Regions from separate parts of the Enterobacter sp. N5-15 genome, predicted to be linked through region 1. Evidence: predicted binding sites of a transcription regulator. Region 1 holds the regulator's gene; each other region holds the start of a gene.
What was found. The regulator Fur, encoded in region 1, represses iron uptake genes when iron is present. The targets are predictions, from matches to a motif close to ATAATAATGAGAACNACTATCAA.

Region 1 (7,844 bases):
GCCGTGCTGACCGGTATCTCCGTGTTCATCGCTGCCAGCATGCACTGGATTGCCGGTTTCGGCTTCAGCGCCGGTCTGGTGGATATGGTGCTGTCGTCCCGTAACCCGCTGGCGACCCACTGGTGGATGCTGATCCCGCAAGGTCTGGTGTTCTTCGCGATTTACTACATGGTGTTCCGTTTCACTATCACCAAATTCAACCTGATGACGCCGGGTCGCGAACTGGCTGTGGCCGGTAGCGAAGCGGATGGTCAGGATATGAACGTGAGCGGTGCTCAGGATCAGGACGTATCAGGTCTGGCGCGTCAGTACATCGCCGCTGTCGGCGGTTCTGACAACCTGACCGGTATCGACGCCTGTATCACTCGCCTGCGTCTGAACGTTAAAGACTCTTCCCTGGTGAACGAAGCGCTGGCCAAACGTCTGGGTGCTTCCGGCGTTATCCGCCTGAACAAAACCAGCGTGCAGATTATCGTTGGCTTCGTGGCAGAGAAAATTGCTAACGCCATGAAAACCACCGGTCCGGTAGCCGCAGCAGAAGCTTCTGCCGCACCTGCCGCCGCGCCAGCGGCTGCAAAACCGCAGGCGGTACCCAACGCCAAAACGGTAGCCGCGCTGGTTTCACCGGTAACCGGTGAAGTCGTTGCAATTGAGCAGGTACCTGATGAAGCGTTCGCCAGCAAAGCGGTCGGTGACGGTGTGGCGGTGAAACCAACGGAAAAAACCGTTGTGTCTCCGGCGGCCGGTACCATCGTGAAAATCTTCAACACCAACCACGCGTTCTGCCTCGAAACCGAAAATGGCGCGGAGATCGTTGTCCATATGGGTATCGATACCGTTGCGCTGAACGGTCAGGGCTTTACTCGCCTGGTGGAAGAGGGCGCTGAAGTGGTAGCCGGGCAGCCGATTCTGGAAATGGATCTGGACTTCCTGAACGCCAACGCGCGCTCCATGATAAGCCCGGTCGTTTGCAGCAACATCGATGACTTCAGTGGCCTGGTCATTCAGGCTAAAGGTCAGGTTGTTGCGGGTCAAACGCCGCTGTATGAGATTAAAGGCAAGTAATCGCTCCTGAGTAGAGTCATGCCTTAAGCGGCGGGGGATATCCTCCGCCGCTTTTTTTTGCAGCAAACGCCCCCATTATTTTCATCAGATACGTATTTTCCGTAACTAAGGGTTGTCACTACGTCCGGCTTATAAGATCATACGCCGTTATACGTTGTTTACGCTTTGAGGAATCCACGATGAGTGAGGCAGAAGCCCGCCCGAGTAACTTTATTCGTCAGATCATCGATGAAGATCTGGCCAGTGGTAAGCACACCACAGTTCATACCCGCTTTCCGCCGGAGCCGAACGGCTACCTGCATATCGGGCATGCGAAGTCCATTTGCCTGAACTTTGGCATTGCGCAAGACTACCAGGGACAGTGCAACCTGCGTTTCGATGACACCAACCCAGTAAAAGAAGACATCGAATACGTTGAGTCCATCAAAAATGACGTGCAATGGCTGGGCTTCAACTGGTCTGGCGATATCTGCTACTCCTCTGACTATTTCGATCAGCTGTACGCCTACGCGGTTGAGCTGATCAATAAAGGTCTGGCGTATGTTGACGAACTGTCTGCTGATGAAATCCGTGAATATCGCGGTACGCTGACCGCGCCGGGCAAAAACAGCCCGTTCCGCGATCGCAGCGTGGAAGAGAACCTGGCGCTGTTTGAAAAAATGCGTGCCGGCGGCTTCGAAGAAGGCAAAGCGTGCCTGCGTGCCAAAATCGACATGGCGTCTCCGTTCATCGTGATGCGCGATCCGGTGCTGTACCGCATCAAGTTCGCAGAACACCACCAGACCGGTAACAAGTGGTGCATCTACCCGATGTACGACTTCACCCACTGCATCAGCGATGCGCTGGAAGGCATTACGCACTCTCTGTGTACGCTGGAGTTCCAGGACAACCGTCGTCTGTACGACTGGGTGCTGGATAACATCACCATTCCTGTGCATCCGCGCCAGTACGAGTTCTCTCGTTTGAATCTGGAATACACCGTGATGTCCAAGCGTAAGCTGAACCTGCTGGTGACCGACAAGCACGTTGAAGGTTGGGATGACCCGCGTATGCCGACCATCTCCGGTCTGCGCCGTCGTGGTTATACCTCCGCGTCTATCCGCGAGTTCTGTAAACGTATTGGTGTCACCAAGCAGGACAATACCATTGAGATCGCTTCTCTGGAGTCCTGCATTCGTGAAGACCTGAACGAAAATGCCCCGCGCGCGATGGCCGTTATCGACCCGGTTAAGCTGGTTATCGAAAACTATCCGCAGGGCGAGAGCGAGCTGGTTGCAATGCCTAACCATCCGAGCAAGCCGGAGATGGGAACTCGCGACGTGCCGTTCAGCGGCGAAATCTGGATCGATCGTGCTGACTTCCGCGAAGAAGCCAACAAGCAGTACAAGCGTCTGGTGCTGGGTAAAGAAGTGCGTCTGCGTAACGCCTACGTCATCAAAGCCGAGCGCGTAGAGAAAGATGCAGAAGGGAATATCACCACCATCTTCTGTTCTTATGATGCTGACACCCTGAGCAAAGATCCTGCTGACGGCCGTAAAGTGAAGGGCGTTATTCACTGGGTGAGCGCTTCCCACGCGCTGCCGGTAGAAATTCGTCTGTACGATCGTCTGTTCAGCGTGCCTAACCCGGGTGCGGCGGAAGACTTCCTGGCGACCATCAACCCGGAATCTCTGGTGATCAAGCAGGGTTATGCGGAGCCTTCTCTGAAAGCCGCTGAAGCGGGCAAAGCGTTCCAGTTTGAACGTGAAGGTTACTTCTGCCTGGACAGCCGTTACAGTACGGCGGAAAAACCGGTATTTAACCGTACCGTCGGCCTGCGTGATACCTGGACGAAGATCGGCGAATAATATTGCTGCTCTGGTCAATGAGAGACAAACGCCGCACTATGCGGCGTTTTTTTATTTAACGATCAGGGTATTAAGCCAGGGCTTAAAGAGGTGCCATGAAAATATCAGGTCAATGAGGTGCTACTTATTTTTTTTAAAAAAGTTTGTGTCATTACGAAAATCAAAAAGGTGGTAAAAAAAGAAAGAGAACCCACGTCTAGCCACTGAAATACCTGATAATTCCCCGCCATTGCTCGCCTCTCTGCAAATGTTACAAATCACTACCAATTATGTGCACTTCGTCATAATCCTGACTTTTGTCCGCTAAAAAGCATTGATAATTCGCGTCGCGAAAAATAACCTAAAGACGGTAGTTAATTCGAGGGTATTTAAAACTACCCCTGACCATTTGGTCTTTTTTATTTACGCCGTTTCAGGCGTTTTAATTCGTCAAAGAGGAATAATCTATGCGTACGTTCAGTGGCAAACGTAGTGCGCTGGCGCTGGCTATTGCCGGTGTGACAGCAATGTCGGGCCTGGTGGTGACACCAGAGGCGAAAGCGGCAGGCTTCATCGACGATTCTACCCTCACGGGCGGTATTTATTACTGGCAGCGTGAACGTGACCGTAAAGACGTCACTGAAGATAAATATAAAACCAACCTTTCGCACTCCACCTGGAACGCCAACCTGGACTTCCAGTCAGGCTATGCCGCGGATATGTTCGGTCTGGATATCGCTGCGTTCACCGCGATTGAAATGGCGGAAAACGGCGACAGCGGCCACCCGAATGAAATCGCCTTCTCCTCCAGTAACAAAGCGTATAAAGAAGACTGGTCCGGCGATAAGAGCGGTATCAGCCTTTACAAAGCCGCTGCGAAATTTAAATACGGCCCGGTATGGGCGCGCGGTGGTTATATTCAGCCAACTGGCCAGACCCTGTTAGCGCCGCACTGGAGCTTTATGCCGGGTACCTATCAGGGTGCGGAAGCCGGGGCTAACTTTGACTACGGTGATGCGGGTGCGTTGAGCTTCTCCTATATGTGGACCAACGAGTACAAAGCGCCGTGGCACATCGAGATGGACAAGTTCTACCAGAACGATAAAAAAACCAAAGTCGATTACCTGCACTCGCTGGGCGCGAAGTACGATTTCAAAAACGATCTGGTGCTTGAAGCGGCATTTGGTCAGGCACAGGGCTATATCGATCAGTATTTTGCCAAGGCCAGCTATAAATTCGATGTCGCGGGTAGCCCGCTGAGCACCAGCTATCAGTTCTACGGTACGCGCGATAAAGTCAGTAACGGCGGCGTCAATGACATTTATGACGGCACCGCGTGGCTGCAGGCGTTAACCTTCGGCTACAAGGTCGGTCAGGTTGATTTGCGTCTGGAAGGCACATGGGTGAAGGCGGAAGGGCAGCAGGGCTACTTCCTGCAGCGTATGACGCCGACCTACGCCTCCTCCAACGGTCGTCTTGATATCTGGTGGGATAACCGTTCCGACTTCAACGCCGACGGCGAGAAAGCGGTCTTCTTCGGCGCAATGTATGATCTGAAAAACTGGAACCTGCCTGGCTGGGCGGTGGGCGCTTCTTACGCTTACGCCTGGGACGCAAAACCTGCCGATATGGCAACCCCGGACGCATACTACGATCCCAACTATCGCCTGAAAGAGTCTTCCTACAGCCTCGATGCTATCTATACCCTGCAGGATGGCCGCGCGAAAGGCACGATGTTCAAACTGCACTTCACCCAGTATGACAACCACTCCGATATCCCGAGCTATGCGGGCGGTTACGGCAACATCTTCCAGGATGAACGTGACGTGAAATTCATGGTTATCGCCCCATTCACCATCTTCTGATGAACGCACCGGCGGGCTGAGTCCCGCCGGTATGGAGACTGCACATGATGAAAAAAATCGTAATCGTCGCGTTGCTGGCATCAGGGCTGGTGGCGTGTGCTCAGACACAGGCGCCGAAAGAGGACACCCGTCTGAAGGAGGCGTATAGCGCCTGTATTAATACTGCGGAAGGTTCGCCGGAGAAGATTGAAGCCTGTCAGAGCGTGCTGAACGTGCTGAAGAAAGAGAAAGCGCACGAGCAGTTCGCTACGCAGGAGAACGTCCGCGTGATGGATTACCAGGCCTGCATTCAGGCGCGTAAAACCGGTAACGATCAGGAAGTGGCGAAGCGTTGCGATAAGATCTGGAACGAGATACGCAATAACAATAAATAAGTTGCTTTACGCCCGGTAAGCGCAGCGCCACCGGGCTTTTTTCAGGCAAAAAAAAGCCAACCTTGCGGCTGGCTCAGAGTATGAACGCTCGCTTATTTCGCGTCGTGCGCGTGGTCGTCTTCGCGGCAGTCGCCTTCAGCGCAGTGACCGTAAAGGTACAGGCTGTGGTTCGTCAGGCGGATGCCATGACGCGCCGCGATTTCACGCTGGCGTGATTCAATGGAATCATCGCTGAATTCAATGACCTTGCCGCAATCGAGGCAGATCAGATGATCGTGGTGCTGCTGCTGGGTCAGTTCGAAAACAGATTTACCGCCTTCGAAATTATGACGGGTAACAATGCCCGCGTCATCAAACTGGTTCAGCACGCGATAGACGGTAGCCAGCCCAATCTCTTCACCCATGTCGATAAGACGTTTATAGAGGTCTTCCGCACTGACATGGTGATTGTCTGGACCCTGAAGCACTTCAAGGATTTTTAACCGAGGAAGCGTAACTTTCAGGCCAGCCTTCTTTAATGCGGTATTGTTGTCAGTCATGCGGAATCTGTCCTGTTGCTAAACGATTCACTTCTGTAGGAAGTGACAGAAAATGCACCTGGGATAATGCGTCTCATTATAGAACTGCCATGGCTAAATGAAAACTGCAAGTCTCAGGCAAAATATGCTTATAAAAATGGGGTATCACCAACAAACTTGCTCAATGGAAAACCACACTTTATCAGGGAGACATTGTACAGGTCTGGGCGAAAAAGTTAAAAGATTGTAGCGATTAATTTAATCGGTTTGACCTGGAGCACGGGCGCAGCCGCCGCTGCGCCGCGATAAAAATCAGGCGTTCAGAATATCGTCCAGGTGCAGTTCCTCACGGATCTGCTTCACCCATTTCTCAACGCGCTCTGCCGTCAGCTCTGGCTGACGGTCTTCGTCAATAGCCAGACCCACGAAGTGATCGTCATCGGCCAGGCCTTTAGACGCTTCGAAGTGGTAACCGGCGGTCGGCCAGTGGCCTACGATAACCGCGCCATTCGGCTCAATGATATCGCGGATGGTACCCAGCGCGTCACAGAAGTATTCGGCGTAGTCTTCCTGATCGCCACAGCCAAACAGGGCCACCAGCTTACCGTTGAAGTCCACTTCTTCCAGCGTCGGGAAGAAATCATCCCAGTCGCACTGGGCTTCACCGTAGTACCAGGTTGGGATACCCAGCAGCAGAATGTCATAGCCTTCCAGATCTTCTTTGCTGCTCTTAGCGATGTCATGCACATCAGCAACGTCTTTACCGAGCTGTTTTTGAATGTTTTTTGCGATATTTTCGGTATTGCCGGTATCACTGCCAAAGAAAATGCCGATGATTGCCATGAGTAAAATAACCTCTTGAAACTTAATAGTATGGTGGCGCAATTCGGCCACGGATAAGGGCAATAATAGCAGAACTGGCAACCCTGCGGAAACAGCTATCGCGCAGGACTGCACTCTGTGCTACATGAAAAGGGCGATAAAGGGGATTTTCAGACTTATGCCTGGCTGCGTAACGTCTCAAGCTGGACGAGCAACATCTCTTCAATGAGCTCGCTGCGGCTGATATTTCGCGCGTCAGCCAGCTCGTTCAGCGCATCGACGGCGTCGGCGTTAAGCTTCAGTTCGACACGCTTAAGCCCACGATTTTTATCGCGTTTAAGCTGGTTGCGTTTATTGATACGCAGCTGTTCATCGCGCGAAAGCGGATTCGTCTTGGGTCGTCCCGGGCGACGCTCATTCGCGAACAGATCTAGTGTCGTACGGTCCGTTTGTTCTTTGGCCATGATTCAGAGACTTCGGGGGAAACACGCCGCCCTGCTAATGCCCGGGCGATAAGCGCGCCATCATACATCACCAAAAACGGCACGCCAACGACTGGAAGCCCACAGCCTTCCAGTCGCTTTCTTTTTAATCAATTTGCAGTATCAGCGAGATAGCGGCGAATGGCGCGCAGTACGGCATCCGGTTTTTCCGCATGCACCCAGTGCCCGGCACCGGCAATCACGTGGGCGCGAGCCTGCGGGAATTGGGCCAGCAGCGTGTCGCGGTACGCGTCGGTAACGTAAGGAGAGTTTCCGCCGCGAATAAAGAGGGTAGGGTGTGGCCAGGCGGGGACGGTTTCCCAGCCCACGATGTTGTTGTACTGGTCCCAGAGCACCGGCACGTTAAAACGCCATTGCCCGTCAACAAACGACTTCAGCAGGAACTGCACGACGCCTTCTTCATCAAGATGCTCACGCATGACGGCAGCCGCCTGTTGGCGTGTCGCGACACCCGCTTCTGTGACCGCATTAATGGCGGCAAAAATCTCGTCATGACGGCGGACATCGTAATCCACGGGCGCGACGTCAATCACCACCAGGCCGCTAATACGCTCCGGGGCCCGCGCCGTCAGGGCCATCACTGCTTTGCCACCCATTGAATGCCCGATCAGCGTTACCTTTTGCAGGCTATGTGCATCCAGCGTATCCAGCAGATCCCGCGCCATCGCCGCGTAGGTCATCTCGTCGGAACGCCCGGAAAGACCGTGATTGCGCATATCGACCTGTAAAATATCGTGGTCGGTAACCAGATCGCGCGCCAGCACGCCCAGGTTATCCAGGCTGCCAAAAAGCCCGTGAACCAGTACGATGGGAGAATTATTGTTCTGCGATTGTGCAGTTTGCGCTCGGGTATTCAATTTCATGGCAAAGT
Region 2 (7,844 bases), 2.1 Mb from region 1:
TCCCGGCTCCTTTTTCTTTTAGAGTCCCAACGCGGTGCCAATCAGCAGCCACAGGTTCAGCGCCACCACCACCACCACGATGGCCCACCCGGTCCGTTTCACCAGCGTTGAGTTGACCAGTTCGCCCATCAGGGTTTTGTTGCTGGTAAAGATCAGCAGCGGCACCAGCGCCAGCGCGATACCAAAACTCAGCAGCACCTGGCTCATGACCAGAATTCGCGTTGGGTCGAGCCCCATCAGAATCACGATAAATGACGGGAGCATGGTAACAGAGCGACGAACCCACAGCGGAATATGGAACCGAACAAATCCCTGCATCACCACCTGGCCTGCCAGCGTGCCCACCACCGTCGAAGAGAGACCGGCAGCCACCAGGCTGAGACCAAATATCGTGGCGGCAGCATGGCTCAGTAACGGCTCCAGCGTGAGATAGGCCTGGTCGAGATCGGCAATACCGGTATGACCGTTAAAGTGGAAAGCCGCGGCTGCGGTAGCCATCATCGCCAGATTGACAAACCCCGCAATGGTCATGGCGATTGCCACGTCCCATTTGGTGGCGGAGTAACGCTCTTTGCGCGTCCCACCGTGCAGATGCTGAGTCAGCGAGGAGTGGAGGTAAATCACATGCGGCATGATGGTCGCCCCCAATACCCCGGCGGCCAGGAATACCGCTTCCGACGTTGGCAGGCTTGGGATCACCATACCTTTACCGAGCTGCGCCAGATTCGGCTGTGAGAAAATCAGCTCGACGATATAGGCCGCCGCAACAAACAGCAGCAGACCGCCGATGACCTTCTCCAGCGGCTTTTGGCCCCGACGCTGCAGCATCAGGATCAGGAAAGTGGCAATCCCGGTCAGTACCGCCCCCTGCAACAGCGACACACCCAGAATCAGCTTAAAGCCGATCGCTGCGCCGATAAATTCAGCTAGGTCAGTGGCCATGGCGATGATTTCAGCCTGAACCCAGTAGAGCCAGACGGCCGGACGCGGATAATGGTCGCGAATTTGCTCCGCCAGGTTTTTGCCCGTGGCAATCCCCAGCTTTGCGGAGAGCATCTGAATCAGCATCGCCATCAGGTTAGCCCAGACGACCACCCACAGCAGCTTATAGCCGAAGCTGGCCCCGGCCTGAATATTGGTCGCAAAGTTACCTGGATCGATATAGCCAATGGCAGCGATGAACGCAGGTCCCATTAATGCGAACCGCAGCTTGCGCGCGGCCCTGCCACTGCTACCCTCTACGCGACTGTTTGTCATTTCTGCCTCTGAAATATAGCCTTTGCTATGTTTAATGCTATCAAAATGAGAATGATTATCAAGATCATTTGTGAAGTTTACAGTGATTTCTCTGATAGCTTTGAACGATAGGCGGGCGGGTAAGTGGGGCGATCTAACAGAAACTGAAATCGCGCGCGCTTTTTGTGAAGACTAGCACACAAACTTAACTTTTCACTCATTTACCTAACATAACAAAAATGTATTGTGGATCACTATTTTTGAGACTCGTCACAGGATGTAACTATAGTGTGTCCTCGATCTCGTTTTCTTTTCGCTTGTTACATAGAATGTGCACGAAAATTAAACCTGCCTCATATTTGGAGCAAATATGGACCGCGTCCTTCATTTTGTCCTGGCACTTGTTGTCGTTACTGCACTTGCATTGCTGGTCAGCACAGACCGCAAAAAAATTCGTATCCGTTATGTTGTCCAGCTGCTGGTCATTGAAGTTTTACTTGCGTGGTTCTTCCTGAACTCCAACGTAGGCCTCGGCTTCGTAAAAGGCTTCTCCGAAATGTTCGAAAAACTGCTCGGATTCGCCAACGAAGGGACCAACTTTGTCTTCGGTAAAATGAACGACGAAGGTCTGGCGTTCTTCTTCCTGAAGGTTCTCTGCCCAATCGTCTTCATCTCCGCGCTGATCGGTATTCTGCAGCACATCCGCGTTCTGCCGTTCGTTATTCGTGGAATTGGCTTCCTGTTATCCAAAGTGAACGGCATGGGCAAGCTGGAATCCTTTAACGCCGTCAGTTCCCTGATCCTCGGTCAGTCTGAGAACTTCATCGCGTATAAAGATATTCTCGGCAAAATGTCCCGCAACCGCATGTACACCATGGCGGCAACCGCAATGTCTACCGTTTCCATGTCTATCGTGGGCGCGTATATGACCATGCTGGAGCCAAAGTATGTTGTTGCGGCGCTGGTTCTGAACATGTTCAGCACCTTTATCGTGCTGTCGCTGATCAACCCGTACCGCGTTGACGCCAGCGAAGAGAACATCCAGATGTCAAACCTGCACGAAGGCCAGAGCTTCTTCGAAATGCTGGGTGAATACATTCTGGCGGGCTTCAAAGTAGCGATTATTGTTGCCGCCATGCTGATCGGCTTCATTGCGCTGATTTCTGCGCTGAACGCCCTGTTCGCCGCGGTGCTGGGTATCTCCTTCCAGGGTATTCTGGGCTACATCTTCTACCCTGTTGCATGGGTGATGGGTGTTCCGGCTCACGAAGCGCTGCAGGTTGGGAGTATCATGGCAACCAAACTGGTTTCTAACGAATTCGTTGCGATGATGGATCTGCAGAAAATTGCCAGCACGCTTTCTCCGCGCGCGGAAGGCATTCTGTCCGTGTTCCTGGTCTCCTTCGCGAACTTCTCGTCCATCGGGATTATCGCGGGTGCGATTAAAGGTCTGAACGAAGAACAGGGTAACGTGGTTTCTCGCTTTGGCCTGAAGCTGGTTTACGGCTCTACGCTGGTGAGCGTCCTGTCTGCTTCCATCGCGGCACTGGTCCTGTAACCTTTAGCGTTAAACAAAAAACCGGGAGCCTGGCTCCCGGTTTTTTTATGCCCGCAACTCTTCCAGCGGTTTGGGTTTACCTATCAGGTAGCCCTGCAGGTAATCCACGCCAAAGCGAAGCAGCATCTCGCGCTGGGCCGGTGTTTCTACGTATTCCGCCACAACGCACAGCGATTTCGTCTTCGCCAGATTACACATTGACTGGACGATCATCGCATCCATATCGTCGGTACAAATGTCTTTAACAAAGCAGCCGTCAATTTTAATGATATCTGCCTGCAGGCGTCTGAGACGCTCGTAGTTGGCGTAGCCGGTACCAAAATCATCAATGGCAATCCGGAAACCGTAATCGCGCAGCTGCTGAATATTGTGCATGCTGCAGCCTGAATTTGAGAAGGCCTGCTCTTCGGTGATCTCAATCACGACGGCCTGAGGCGCAACGCCGTAGCGTTCAAAAAGCGCGCAAATCTCGGTCGCCACCTCTTTTTGCATCAGCGTGAGCGGCATCAGATTGACAGAGAAACGAGCACCAGCCTGCGTGGCAGGGTTATCGCGCAGCCACAGCAGTAATTTCTCCATAATGCACATATCAAACCGGTGGCTGAGGTTGAACTGGGCAATTAACGGAATAAAGCGGTCAGGAGTGAAGATCTCGCCCTCGCTCTCCATACGCGCCAGGATTTCGTAATACCCGCTCCCGTCCGCCTTCTGGATCGGCTGCGCGTATAAATGGAATCGATCCGTCTCCAGGGCATGCTTAATCCGCGCCAGCATCAGGACGCGCTCCGTTGTTTGCCCTGATGCCGCCTCGAGGCTATTCGTGAGTGCGAGAACGTTTTGCGCTCCGCTGGCCTGCTCTGCCAGCCAGCTCAGCTGCCCCAGCGTGTGATGCAGCTTTTCGCCATTTTCGACCATTCCCCAGGACGCGCCAAACTCAATATCCAGCCCTGCGTTGTTCCAGAAAATCTTACTGCTGTTGAGCCGATCGACCATATGCTGGAGACGTTCAGCAATTTCCGGCCCCAGTAATACCAGCACCAGCTCGCTTCCCGGGAGCTGGAAGAGCTTCTCATCCTTCTGCAAAAGTGGCTGCAGCGACGTGGCGATCGTGCGTTTGCAATGGACACGCATGAGGATCCCATAGTGTCGGCTCAAAAACTCCAGGTTATCCATACGCAGAATGCACACTTTGGCATCCGGGTGAGTCTCAAGATACTCCTCCAGCGCGCGAATATTGGGCAATCCTGTCAGCGGATCGGTGAGCGCTCTGTCCTGCCAGCCCCGCTTGAGCCATTCGCTACGCTGATAGATCCGCGACATGTAAAGCAGACAGATAGCGAAAGAGATAAGCACGGACAGGATAAAAGAGAGCGAATGGCCTGTTTCCACCCCGTTAAGGAAGTTGTAGTTGTAGGTCAACAGCAGGAGCGCGGATGCGGACCACAGCAGGGAGATAAGCGCATAGGTCAGGCGGCTTATCGCTAAGGTAAAAAGAATAAAAATCAGCGGCATCAAATAGCCGGCAATGACGGGTGATTCAAAAGGACCGCATAAAATGACGAGAATGAAACTTAAAAGCATTAGCCAGACAAAAATATATAATGAATTCTTGTGAAAAAACACGGGCTTCACGCTTTGTCGCCAGAAGTTCCTCGCATAGCGAGGATTAATTATCATTCTTAATGGGTAATAGAACATCATGGTAAAAATCAACGCCGCACAGATCAGGCTCAGTATATCTACAACGTTATAAATTACCGTTCCCTCGCCGAAAAAGGTCGATATTGTCACAGGAAAATCAAATAAATAGCCCGCCATATACATCGACAGCTTAATACCTATCGGCACGATAAAACCTAGCCAGAATATACGTAAACCGATGTGCTTGTTAGGGATACAGTAGCGCCAACGCTTACCCAGCATGATGCGCAGAACGCCGCAGGCCGTGAACAATGCAAAGGTCTGACAAAACAGTAATACTGCATATTGTAGCGGTGCTAAATTAATATAAAATAGATTAGTGACAGTAAAACCTAACACAATGGGAAGAATAGCCCTGCGCCCAAATAGCAGAACTATCGCCAGCATAACGCTCAGCGGTAGCCATGCTAAATAAACGTCGTGACCATTAACAATTGCACGGGGAGAGAGATAACGGGAGACAGGTACCGCAATCAGACAAAGTGTCAGGGCAATTATAAATATCTTTACATTATTGTACGTTTTTCTATTCATTAAGCTGATGAGTATATTATCCGTTCGAATCATTGACCGGATGGATAATAGGTTTATTAATTGCACGAATCAAGTTCAAGTCTATTTATAGACTGGTTTATTGATGTCGATTGAGGTGAGGTATGAGAATACCTGCTTTTTGATAACAAAATACGGGAGAGGGTGTTACAAACACATAAAAAAAAACCCTCGTCTTTTGACGAGGGTTTACAATTTTGGTGGAGCTAAGCGGGATCGAACCGCTGACCTCTTGCATGCCATGCAAGCGCTCTCCCAGCTGAGCTATAGCCCCACATGTTACTTTACTAACCGCACTCTGTTGGGTTCAGAGTTTGGTGGAGCTAAGCGGGATCGAACCGCTGACCTCTTGCATGCCATGCAAGCGCTCTCCCAGCTGAGCTATAGCCCCATCGTAAAGCTGTCATGTTGACGGGCGGCATAATATGAATTCCGCTGCGGAGTGTCAACGGCAAAATCAATTCCAGCCATTCAATCGCCGAAAAATCATGCAAATGAATCACTTTGCGAGCCTGCTCGCAGTCAGGAGTTAAGCCTGTCACGTTTTCACGTAAAACGGTGCTATAAAATGAGCCGTTAATTAACCCCACAGATATTCAGGAAATTGCATGATCAAGGAACGAATGACGCCAGAAGAGTTAGCCCTCCTCACTGGCTATAGCCGCCAGACCATCAATAAATGGGTACGCAAAGAGGGTTGGATTACGTCACCAAAGCCAGGCGTCCAGGGCGGGAAAGCGCGCCTGGTACATGTGAACGAAAAAGTCCGTGACTTTATCCGCAGCGCACGTCGGGCAAGTGAAACGTCCGAACTGCCAGAAGGCGCCAGCCATGAGGGTTCGCTTCACACCCTACTCCTGACGCTGGCCAATGAAATGACGCCGGAAGAGCAGAAGCAGATGACATCGCTGTTAATGCGGGAAGGGATTACCGGATTGTTGCAACGTTTAGGGATTCGCGATCAGAACTGATATGAAAAAATTACGTAGCAAAATGACCACGGAAGAGCTGGCGGAGAGTTTGGGCGTTGCCAGACAAACGGTTAATCGCTGGATACGCCAGCAGGGGTGGAAAACGGAAGGACTCAACGGCGTGAAGGGTGGTCGGGCACGGCTCATTCATGTTGATGCGCGCGTGAAGGAACATATTATGAGCCTTCCGGCGATCCGTAACCGTCAGGCGGTTTACCATCTCGCGGAGGTCACCGCTTCCTACAGTGAACCCTCTTCAAACCTGTCTCCGGGTATTATTGAGACGCTGGAGAGTATGACTCAGCCGGAGCAGAAGCGTCTGGACGCCTTATTGAAACGCGAAGGCATACACGGCTTTCTTACGCGGCTGGAAATCACGGAATAAATGGCATAAAAAAAACGGCAGGTTACCCTGCCGTTTTTTTATCTTAGGCGTAATTACTGCTGATTTTCGCGTTCAGCGATAAAGTCCAGCGCCTTGTTAATACGTGCCACGCTGCGTGACTTGCCGATGGCATGAACCGTCACATCCAGCGCCGGAGACTGACCCGCACCGGTCACCGCAACGCGCAGTGGCATACCGACTTTACCCATACCGACTTCCAGCTCGTCTGCCGTCGCCTGAATCGCGTGATGCACATTCTCAGCGGTCCACTCGGTGAGTGCAGCCAGCTTGTCACGCACCACTTCCAGCGGCTGACGCGCAACCGGACGGAGGTGTTTCTTCGCGGCGTCCGCGTCGAACGCATCAAACTCTTCATAGAAGTAGCGGCAGCTTTCGGCAATTTCTTTCAGCGTTTTGCAGCGCTCGCCGAGCAGTTTCACCAGATCCGCCAGCTCAGGGCCGGTGCGGGTATCAATATTTGCCTGCTCAATGTGCCACTGCAGATACGTCGCCACATATTCTGGCTGCATGGTATTGATGTAGTGATGGTTCAGCCACTGGAGCTTTTCGGTATTAAACGCGCTCGCTGATTTGCTTACAGAGCTCAGAGAGAACAGTTCGATCATCTCTTCGCGGCTGAAGATCTCCTGGTCACCGTGGGCCCAGCCCAGGCGCACCAGATAGTTCAGCAGCGCTTCCGGCAGATAGCCGTCGTCGCGATACTGCATGACGCTCACCGCACCGTGACGTTTAGACAGTTTTTTCCCGTCATCACCGTTGATCATGGAGACGTGCGCATAAACTGGCACAGGGGCATTCAGCGCCTTCAGGATGTTGATCTGGCGCGGGGTGTTGTTGATATGGTCTTCACCACGGACAACGTGGGTAATTTCCATATCCCAGTCGTCAACCACAACGCAGAAGTTGTACGTTGGGGAACCGTCGGTGCGACGGATGATCAGATCGTCCAGCTCCTGGTTGCTGAATTCAATTGGGCCGCGGATCTGGTCGTCAAAGATCACCGAGCCCTCTTGCGGGTTAGCAAAACGCACCACGCAAGGCTCATCAGCAGCATGCTCGCTGTGGTCGTGGCGGCAGCGGCCGTCATAGCGCGGCTTCTCACCGTTCGCCATCTGCGCTTCACGCAGCGCATCCAGACGCTCTTTCGAGCAGTAGCACTTATACGCCGTGCCCGCGACCAGCATCTCATCAATGACGGCGTTATAGCGGTCAAAGCGTTTGGTCTGGAAATACGGACCTTCGTCCCATTCCAGATTCAGCCAGTTCATCCCGTCCATAATGGCTTCAATTGCTTCCGGCGTGGAGCGCTCAAGATCGGTGTCTTCAATACGCAGCACGAACTCACCTTTGTTGTGGCGTGCGAAAAGCCAGGAATAGAGAGCGGTACGTGCACCACCGACGTGCAGATAGCCTGTCGGGC
Region 3 (7,844 bases), 2.1 Mb from region 1:
TCCAGAATGGCAAACACGGGCTGAACGTGTTCGTTCATGAAGGCCTGTTTGTCGCCGGTGGTTTTACGGGAGATCACCGCGCCCTTGTTGGATTCAGAGCCGGTCGCTGGCAGGGTCAGCACGGAGCCCATCGGGATGGCGCTTTTAATGTCGCTGCCGCGGGTTTCCAGGATGTGCCACGGATCAATGCCGTCAGCGTAGTGCGCTGCCGCCGCGATGAATTTGGTGCCGTCCAGCACGGAGCCGCCGCCGACGGCCAGCAGGAAGGTGATGTTTTCTTCGCGGGCGATTTTCACCGCGTTCATCAGCGTTTCGTAAGACGGGTTTGGCTCGATGCCGCCAAACTCACGCACGTCCAGACCGTCCAGCGCGCTATAAACCCGATCCAGCACGCCGGTTTTTTTCACGCTGCCGCCACCGTAGGTGATCAGCACGCGGGCGTCAGCAGGGATCTGCGCGCGCAGATCGGCGATAGCGTCTTTACCAAACAGAATGCGGGTGGGGGTGTGAAGATTAAAGTTGTTCATTGCTCGTTCCCTTTAGTGGGTGAAAAACCGTGGTGGCGCAGAGGGCTACCTGATGCTGCACATTGTGGCCGCCCGGGGCTATCCTCTCAATGCACATTCCTGCCGATGTCTTGCCCATTTCTACAGAGCGCTGGAGAAAGCGCGGAAAAGCACGCACACTGTCAACGTCGGAAACCGTACCCGGAGTAACGTAATATGAACCGTGAAGCGATCTGCCATCAGCTCACTACGCAGATTAAAAGACTGATAGATAACGAAAATGGCGTCAGTGGCCTGCTTCCTGATATTCGCCTGCTCTACGGCACGCAGCCCGGAACGCGCACGCCGGTCATGTACCAGCCGGGCATCGTTTTTCTCTTCTCGGGCCATAAAATTGGCTATATCAACGAGCGCGTGTTCCGCTACGACACCAATGAATACCTGCTTCTGACGGTACCTTTACCCTTCGAATGTGAAACCTTCGCGACAGAGGCCGTTCCGCTGGCCGGTATACGCGTCAACGTCGATATTCTTCAGCTGCAGGAGCTGCTGATGGAGATAGGTGAAGACGAGTTCTTCCAGCCTTCGATGGCGTCGAGCGGGATTAACTCGGCGACGCTGTCGGAAGAGATCCTTTGCGCCATTGAGCGTCTGCTGGACGTGATGGAGAGGCCGCTGGACGCGCGTATTCTGGGCAAGCAGATTATCCGTGAAATTCTCTACCATGTGCTGCTGGGCCCGGGGGGCGGGGCGTTACTAGCCCTGGTGAGCCGACAGACCCACTTCAGCCTGATAAGCCGCGTGCTCAAGCGTATCGAAAGCCAGTACACGGAAAACCTCAGCGTCGACCAGCTGGCGGCGGAAGCGAACATGAGCGTCTCGGCGTTTCACCATAATTTTAAATCGGTGACCAGCACCTCGCCGCTGCAGTACCTCAAAACCTACCGTTTGCATAAGGCGCGGATGCTGATGATCCACGACGGCATGAAGGCCAGCGCGGCGGCAATGCGGGTGGGTTACGAAAGCGCGTCGCAGTTCAGTCGGGAGTTTAAGCGCTATTTCGGCGTTACGCCGGGAGAAGATGCATCACGCATCCGAACGATGCAGGGAGCCTGACGGGAAATGTAGGCCGGGTAAGCGATAGCGTCACCCGGCTTTGTTGAATTATGCGCTGCAGTACTTCTTCTTAATCACTACCGCAATAGTCCCCACCAGTCCCGCGACCAGCAGGAACATCGGCAGCACCATCAGGAAGGTCATCACCTGATCTTCGTGGTGTTTCACAAAGGGGATCATATTCAGCGCGTAGCCGAGCGTGGTGACCACACCCACCCACAGCAGGGCGCTCAGCCAGTTGAAGAACTGGAAGCGGCGGTTCGACAGACCGGAAATGCCCGCCATCGTAGGCAGAAGCGTGCGAACAAACGCCAGGAAACGCCCGGCCAGCAGCGCCAGCAGGCCGTGCCGGTCAAACATGCAGGTCGCACGCTGATGATATTTATGCGGTAGCTGCGCCAGCCAGCCTTTCACGACGCGGGTATTCCCCAGCCAGCGGCCCTGCAGATAGCTCAACCAGCAGCCCAGGCTGGCTGCGGAGGTGAGAATAACCATCGTTGACGTGAAGTCCATGACGCCTTTCCCGATTAACGCCCCGGCAAGTAAAAGCAGGCTGTCACCGGGTAAAAAAGAGGCTGGCAGTAATCCATTTTCCAGAAACAGAGTTGCGAACATCACGAGGTAAACGATACCGACGACGTGAGGATCCGCCAGCGCGGCAAAGTCGTGATGCCAGAGCGCCGCGATAATATCTTGAATAACAGCCATGGACTTTCCTGTGGAACAGCAGATATAGCGCTATTGTACTCCCTTATTCGCCCGTCGGGTTTGATCCCGGGCGCAACTCATGCAGACTTTTCTGCTTGCGGTGTCCACAAAAGCGTCCAGGGAGTACATTTTCAGCCAGCACTCTACACGATACGCTCGAACCCTGCTGCTAAATCGGCAATCAGATCGTCAACATTTTCTAAACCGATATGCAGTCGAATCAGGGTACCGCTGAAGTCCACTTCTCCGCCGGGACGCAGAGCCGCAACCTGTTCCGGCTGGTTAGGCAGGATCAGGGATTCAAAACCGCCCCAGGAGTAGGCCATGCTGAAGAGGGTAAAATTATCCAGATAGCTCGCCAGCTCGTCGTTATTCAGCCTTTTTTTCAGCACGAACGAGAACAGACCGCTGCTGCCCGTAAAGTCACGCTGCCAGAATTCGTGGCCTTTACTGCCCGGTAGCGCGGGGTGATTAACGCGCTCAACCAGCGGATGCTGCGCCAGCCATTCGGCCACTTTCAGGCTGCTTTCATGGTGCTGACGCAGGCGAACGCCCAGCGTGCGGATACCGCGGCTGGTCATGTAGGCCGTGTCTGCGTCCACCATCTGGCCCATCAGGTAGGCATTTTCACGCAGCTGATCCCAGCAGCGCGCGTTGGAGACCGCAGTGCCAATCATGCCGTCAGAGTGGCCTATCAGGTACTTCGTCGCCGCCTGAATCGAGATATCAATGTCGAATTCCAGCGCCTTAAACAGCACGCCTGCCGCCCAGGTGTTGTCTATCATCACGATCGCCTCTGGCGCTTTGCTGCGCACGGCTTTCACGATTGCCGGCACGTCGTGAACTTCCATGGTGAGTGACCCCGGAGATTCCAGGAACACGATGCGCGTGTTTGGCTGAATAAGTTCGGCAATGCCTTCACCAATCAGCGGGTCGAACCAGCCGGTGGTCACGCCGAGCTTGCTGAGAATTTTGGTGCAGAAGTCCTGGCTGGGCTCGTAGGCGGTGTTGGTCATCAGGATGTGATCGCCCTGTTCCACAAACGCCAGAATGGTGTTGGCGACTGCAGCCGCCCCGCACGGGAACAGCGCGCAGCCCACGCCGCCTTCCAGCTCGCACATCGCCTCCTGCAGAGAAAAATGGGTTAGCGTGCCGCGACGGCCATAAAACAGCCCGCCTTTCGCGCGGTTGCGCGTGGCGATTTTTTTCTCCTCAACGGTATCAAACACCAGCGAGGAGGCTCGTTGAATCACGCTGTTGACCGATCCCTGCGTATATTTTTTGCTGCGTCCTGCCTGTACCAGCGTGGTATCAAGATGCTTTTTTGTCATGTTCGCTAACCCTGTTTTTTATACGTCTGGACGTCCAGACTACCACGATTGGAAAAAACTGCACCCGGAGGCTTATCGAATAAGCAGAAAATATTAGCAAAAAACCGCATAAGAAATTTTTACTGCGTAAGCGCAAGGAAAGTGAGCGAAAATTACGGCACCATGCAAATACTAATGAGAACTACTATCAATTCGACGACGTTTTGATATTATTACGCTCAGATTTTGTGATTTGCGTCCTGGAGATACAGAGTGGGTAATAATTTGATGCAGACGGATCTCTCCGTTTGGGGCATGTATCAGCATGCTGACATCGTGGTTAAGATTGTGATGATCGGCCTGATTCTGGCGTCCGTTGTCACCTGGGCTATCTTCTTCAGCAAAAGCGCCGAGCTGCTTTCGCAGAAGCGTCGCCTTAAGCGCGAACAGCAGCAGCTGGCTGAAGCCCGCTCTCTGGATCAGGCTTCTGATATGACCTCATCCTTCCACGCGAAAAGCCTGACCAGCATGTTAGTTAATGAAGCACAGAACGAGCTGGAACTCTCCGCTGGCAGTGAAGATAACGAAGGCATCAAAGAGCGTACCGGTTTCCGCCTGGAGCGTCGCGTTGCGGCCGTGGGCCGACACATGGGCCGCGGCAATGGTTATCTGGCGACCATCGGTGCGATCTCGCCGTTCGTCGGCCTGTTCGGTACGGTCTGGGGCATCATGAACAGCTTCATCGGCATCGCGCAGACCCAAACCACCAACCTGGCGGTGGTGGCACCGGGCATCGCGGAAGCGCTGCTGGCGACGGCGATCGGTCTGGTTGCCGCTATCCCGGCGGTGGTTATCTACAACATCTTCGCGCGTATGATTGGCAGCTACAAAGCCACGCTGGGTGACGTTGCCGCGCAGGTTCTGCTGCTGCAAAGTCGCGATCTCGACCTGAATGCCAGCTCGGTTAAGCCGGTGCACGCGGCGTCCAAACTGCGCGTAGGTTGATTGTATGGCGATGCGTCTAAACGAAAATCTGGATGATAACGGCGAAATGCATGAAATCAACGTGACGCCGTTTATCGACGTTATGCTGGTTCTGCTGATTATCTTCATGGTGGCTGCGCCGCTGGCGACGGTGGATGTGAAGGTCAATCTGCCTGCCTCTTCCAGCCAGCCCCAGCCGCGCCCGGAGAAGCCTATCTACCTGTCGGTGAAGGCGGATAAATCCATGTTCCTCGGGAACGACCCGGTGACGGCCGACTCTGTCATCCCGGCGCTGGAGCAGCTTACGGGCGGTAAGAAAGACACCACGGTCTTCTTCCGTGCGGATAAAACCGTTGATTACGAAACCATGATGAAGGTAATGGACACGCTGCATCAGGCGGGTTACCTGAAGATTGGACTGGTCGGCGAAGAGAAAGCGGCCTCGAAGTGATAAAGAAGCTGGCGAAAGCCGGCTTTTTTGTTTGTTGCTATGTTAAATCGTTATTATTTTCTGCTGTATATCCCCATTCTTCATATTTATTTATCAATAAAGCCATAATTAATAATCCATTGATAGTTAAGTAAATATCAGTATTCGGCTGCGCCATTAAAATATATCGTTTGCTGAAATGGCGTCGTGGAATATCCCCACTACGCTTAAAAAAGATAATAAAAACAGACCTTCTTCGAAGGATCTTTTCACCTGCACAGCAAGAGACTCCCTATGGCTACGATGACATGGCTGTATCCGCACGCGCCTCAAAACGACCAGTTTTCGCTTTCCGCAATTCGACGACGCGCCGACAGGCTCATTCTGGTGCTTATCTGGTCGCTGTGGGGGATCTCGCTGGGGGTCGGATATATGAACGAGAATATTGTGCAGGGGGCCATTGTCGGTACCTCTCTGGCCAGTCTATCGACGCTGCTGACGCTGTTGTTTCCCGGCGCGCTGCTGCTCCGCCTGAGCTCTGCTTTTGTGCTAATGGCCTTTTCCGCGTTGCTCATTCATCTGGGCGAGGGGGAAACCGAATACCATTTCTCAGTTTTCGTCCTGCTTTCCGCGCTGCTTGCCTGGCGAGACTGGCGGCCCCTGGTGATGGGGGCGGCGGTCATCGCGTTACATCATCTGGTGTTTAACTATCTGCAGGAGAACGACCTTTACGGCGTCGTGGTGTTCATGCACACCGGCTTTCATATGGTGGTTTTTCATGGTCTGTTTGTGGTGGTCCAGACCGCGATCCTGGTTCTGCTGGCGATACGAATGGAGCAGGACGCCCGCTCTGCGAGCGAGGTGGCAGGGCTCGCGGGCGTGATCAACCGCGAACCTGGGTACCTCACGCTTGCCGTCGATGCGGTGCCTGCAGAGTCTCCTTTTGCCCGCACGTTCAGCCTGACGCTTGGCACCATGCGCGCCACGCTTGAGCAGGTCAGTGCCAATATTGGGCAACTGCTGGAGGCATCCCGCGCGTTAGGACAGCGCAACAGCGCGCTGTCGGAACGTACCGACCACCAGGCAAGTTCGCTGGCAACGGCGGCCAGTGCGATGGAACAGTTAAGGGCCGTCGCTACCCTGACCAGTGAAAAAGCCAGCCAGGTCAGGGAGGTGGCGTTCAGCACCAGTAACGTGGCGGAGCAGGGGGGCCATAACGTACGGCAGGCGATTGCGGCAATGGAGCACATTCGCGAGGAGTCGCAGCGTATTTACGCCATTCTGGAGCTGATCGACGGGATTGCGTTCCAGACAAATATTCTGTCGCTCAACGCCTCGGTCGAGGCTGCAAGAGCGGGCGAACATGGTAAAGGCTTTGCTGTGGTTGCCTCAGAAGTGCGTGTATTGGCCCAGCGCAGCGAGGGGGCGGCAAAAGATATCCGCCAGCTTCTGACCACATCGCAGGCGACCACGCTGCAGGGCGTCGAGCAGGTTGAGCACGCCGGTATGACAATGAAGTCGATCATTGAGAGTATCGAAGGGCTTCGCTCTCTGCTGGAAGAGCTGTCGCAGATGAGCGAGCAGCAGCGGGCAAGCATTGCGCAGATGAACGACAGCATTGCCAGCATCGATGCCAGCGTGCAGGAGAATGTCCGTCACGTTGCGCAAACATTGCAGGTGGCCGACGCGCAGCGGCAGCAGACGGGTCAGTTAAAAGAGGCGATTGCCGTATTCAGATTTAACTAGCTTTTCGGTTCGGAGGGGGCGCTGGTGCCAGACGCCAGCGCGTCTTCATCAAGCGCAACGCAGGTGACGTTTGAAGTACGGTACTCACCGTCTGACAGCTTGCGCGTCAGACGCAGGGTGGCGATTTCTCTGGCAAGCAGATACTGATAATTGGCCTCAAGACGTCCGAGAAGCTTCTCTTTCAGTTCTGGGCGCTGTTCAATGATGGCGTTCATCACGGCACCGTAAATTTCTTCTTTGACCTGTAGCGGATAAATATCGCGGCGATTCTGCCATTTCAGACGAACCAGCGTCGCCGGGATCGATACCAGGTCTTGTGTAATACGCGTCATCTCGTCATTTTTTGTGTTTCTTAGTGCGTCGAGATTTTGCTTTAAGATAAATTCATCACTTTTTTTATCATCTAAAGTCAAATAAACGTCGTTATTTTTAACTTCTTTTTTCACGTTAATCTTCCCCCAGGTTATAAAAAATTGGGTTGTTTTTTTCGCGCGTAATTAAATTAAGCCAAATTTCATTGCCCGCTTCATTAATCTCTTCGGTTTTTTCGGCTATTATTTGACTTAGTTTCTGGGCATCTATTTCACCTTCGGCCTGCAGGTCATTCAGCAGGTGGACAAAGGCTTCAATTTTTATGGCGCGAAATAAGCGGTCTTTTATATGGCGATCGTGCTCTTCCAGCAACATATTTCGGGATTTGCCAGTTCGGGAAACACCAATTAATATATCGGGCTCGAAATCAGAGAGCTTTCTTTTCCCCTGAGTGAAACTGGCCTCTTTTTCTGCTTCCGTCGGTTGCTGTTCCACAGGCGTGATGTGGTACTTAGCCGGGACGAGATAGTCGGGCAGCATTTTTAATTTCCTTTAATTTCAACAGGGTGGGGTTGGTAAAGGCGTGAGATTCGTTGACAATATCATGAGGCAAATTTAAAATCAAAAAAAATGGAGCCTACCCATGAACAGCATCTTTTTTACGGTCATCACATTACTATTACTGACCGCTGGTGTTCTTTTATTGATGCAGGAGTTCAATAAAACGAAAGT

Region 2: a site for Fur is predicted at 1,297-1,319, ahead of AC2TE5_RS16145 (Nramp family divalent metal transporter). Genes of this name have one in related genera too.
Region 3: a site for Fur is predicted at 3,830-3,852, ahead of exbB (tol-pal system-associated acyl-CoA thioesterase). Genes of this name have one in related genera too.

What each region holds. Positions count from the first base shown of each region.
Region 1 is NZ_CM170150.1:1,324,359-1,332,202, forward strand. It holds gene nagE (N-acetylglucosamine-specific PTS transporter subunit IIBC) at 1-1,065, shown strand, start outside; gene glnS (glutamine--tRNA ligase) at 1,245-2,912, shown strand; gene chiP (chitoporin ChiP) at 3,359-4,756, shown strand; gene chiQ (ChiQ/YbfN family lipoprotein) at 4,804-5,130, shown strand; gene fur (ferric iron uptake transcriptional regulator) at 5,223-5,669, opposite strand; gene fldA (flavodoxin FldA) at 5,961-6,491, opposite strand; gene ybfE (LexA regulated protein) at 6,647-6,934, opposite strand; gene ybfF (esterase) at 7,063-7,836, opposite strand.
Region 2 is NZ_CM170150.1:3,417,569-3,425,412, forward strand. It holds gene AC2TE5_RS16145 (Nramp family divalent metal transporter) at 19-1,257, opposite strand; gene AC2TE5_RS16150 (NupC/NupG family nucleoside CNT transporter) at 1,607-2,794, shown strand; gene AC2TE5_RS16155 (sensor domain-containing phosphodiesterase) at 2,840-5,029, opposite strand; tRNA gene AC2TE5_RS16160 (tRNA-Ala) at 5,246-5,321, opposite strand; tRNA gene AC2TE5_RS16165 (tRNA-Ala) at 5,363-5,438, opposite strand; gene AC2TE5_RS16170 (YfeC-like transcriptional regulator) at 5,656-6,018, shown strand; gene AC2TE5_RS16175 (YfeC-like transcriptional regulator) at 6,020-6,403, shown strand; gene gltX (glutamate--tRNA ligase) at 6,457-7,844, opposite strand, start outside.
Region 3 is NZ_CM170150.1:4,096,337-4,104,180, reverse strand. It holds gene yqhD (alcohol dehydrogenase) at 1-527, opposite strand, end outside; gene AC2TE5_RS19305 (AraC family transcriptional regulator) at 723-1,622, shown strand; gene yghB (DedA family general envelope maintenance protein YghB) at 1,671-2,330, opposite strand; gene metC (cystathionine beta-lyase) at 2,474-3,661, opposite strand; gene exbB (tol-pal system-associated acyl-CoA thioesterase) at 3,914-4,645, shown strand; gene exbD (TonB system transport protein ExbD) at 4,650-5,075, shown strand; gene AC2TE5_RS19280 (methyl-accepting chemotaxis protein) at 5,349-6,800, shown strand; gene AC2TE5_RS19275 (cytoplasmic protein) at 6,797-7,246, opposite strand; gene AC2TE5_RS19270 (hypothetical protein) at 7,248-7,652, opposite strand; gene AC2TE5_RS19265 (ESA_00282 family adhesion-associated protein) at 7,756-7,844, shown strand, end outside.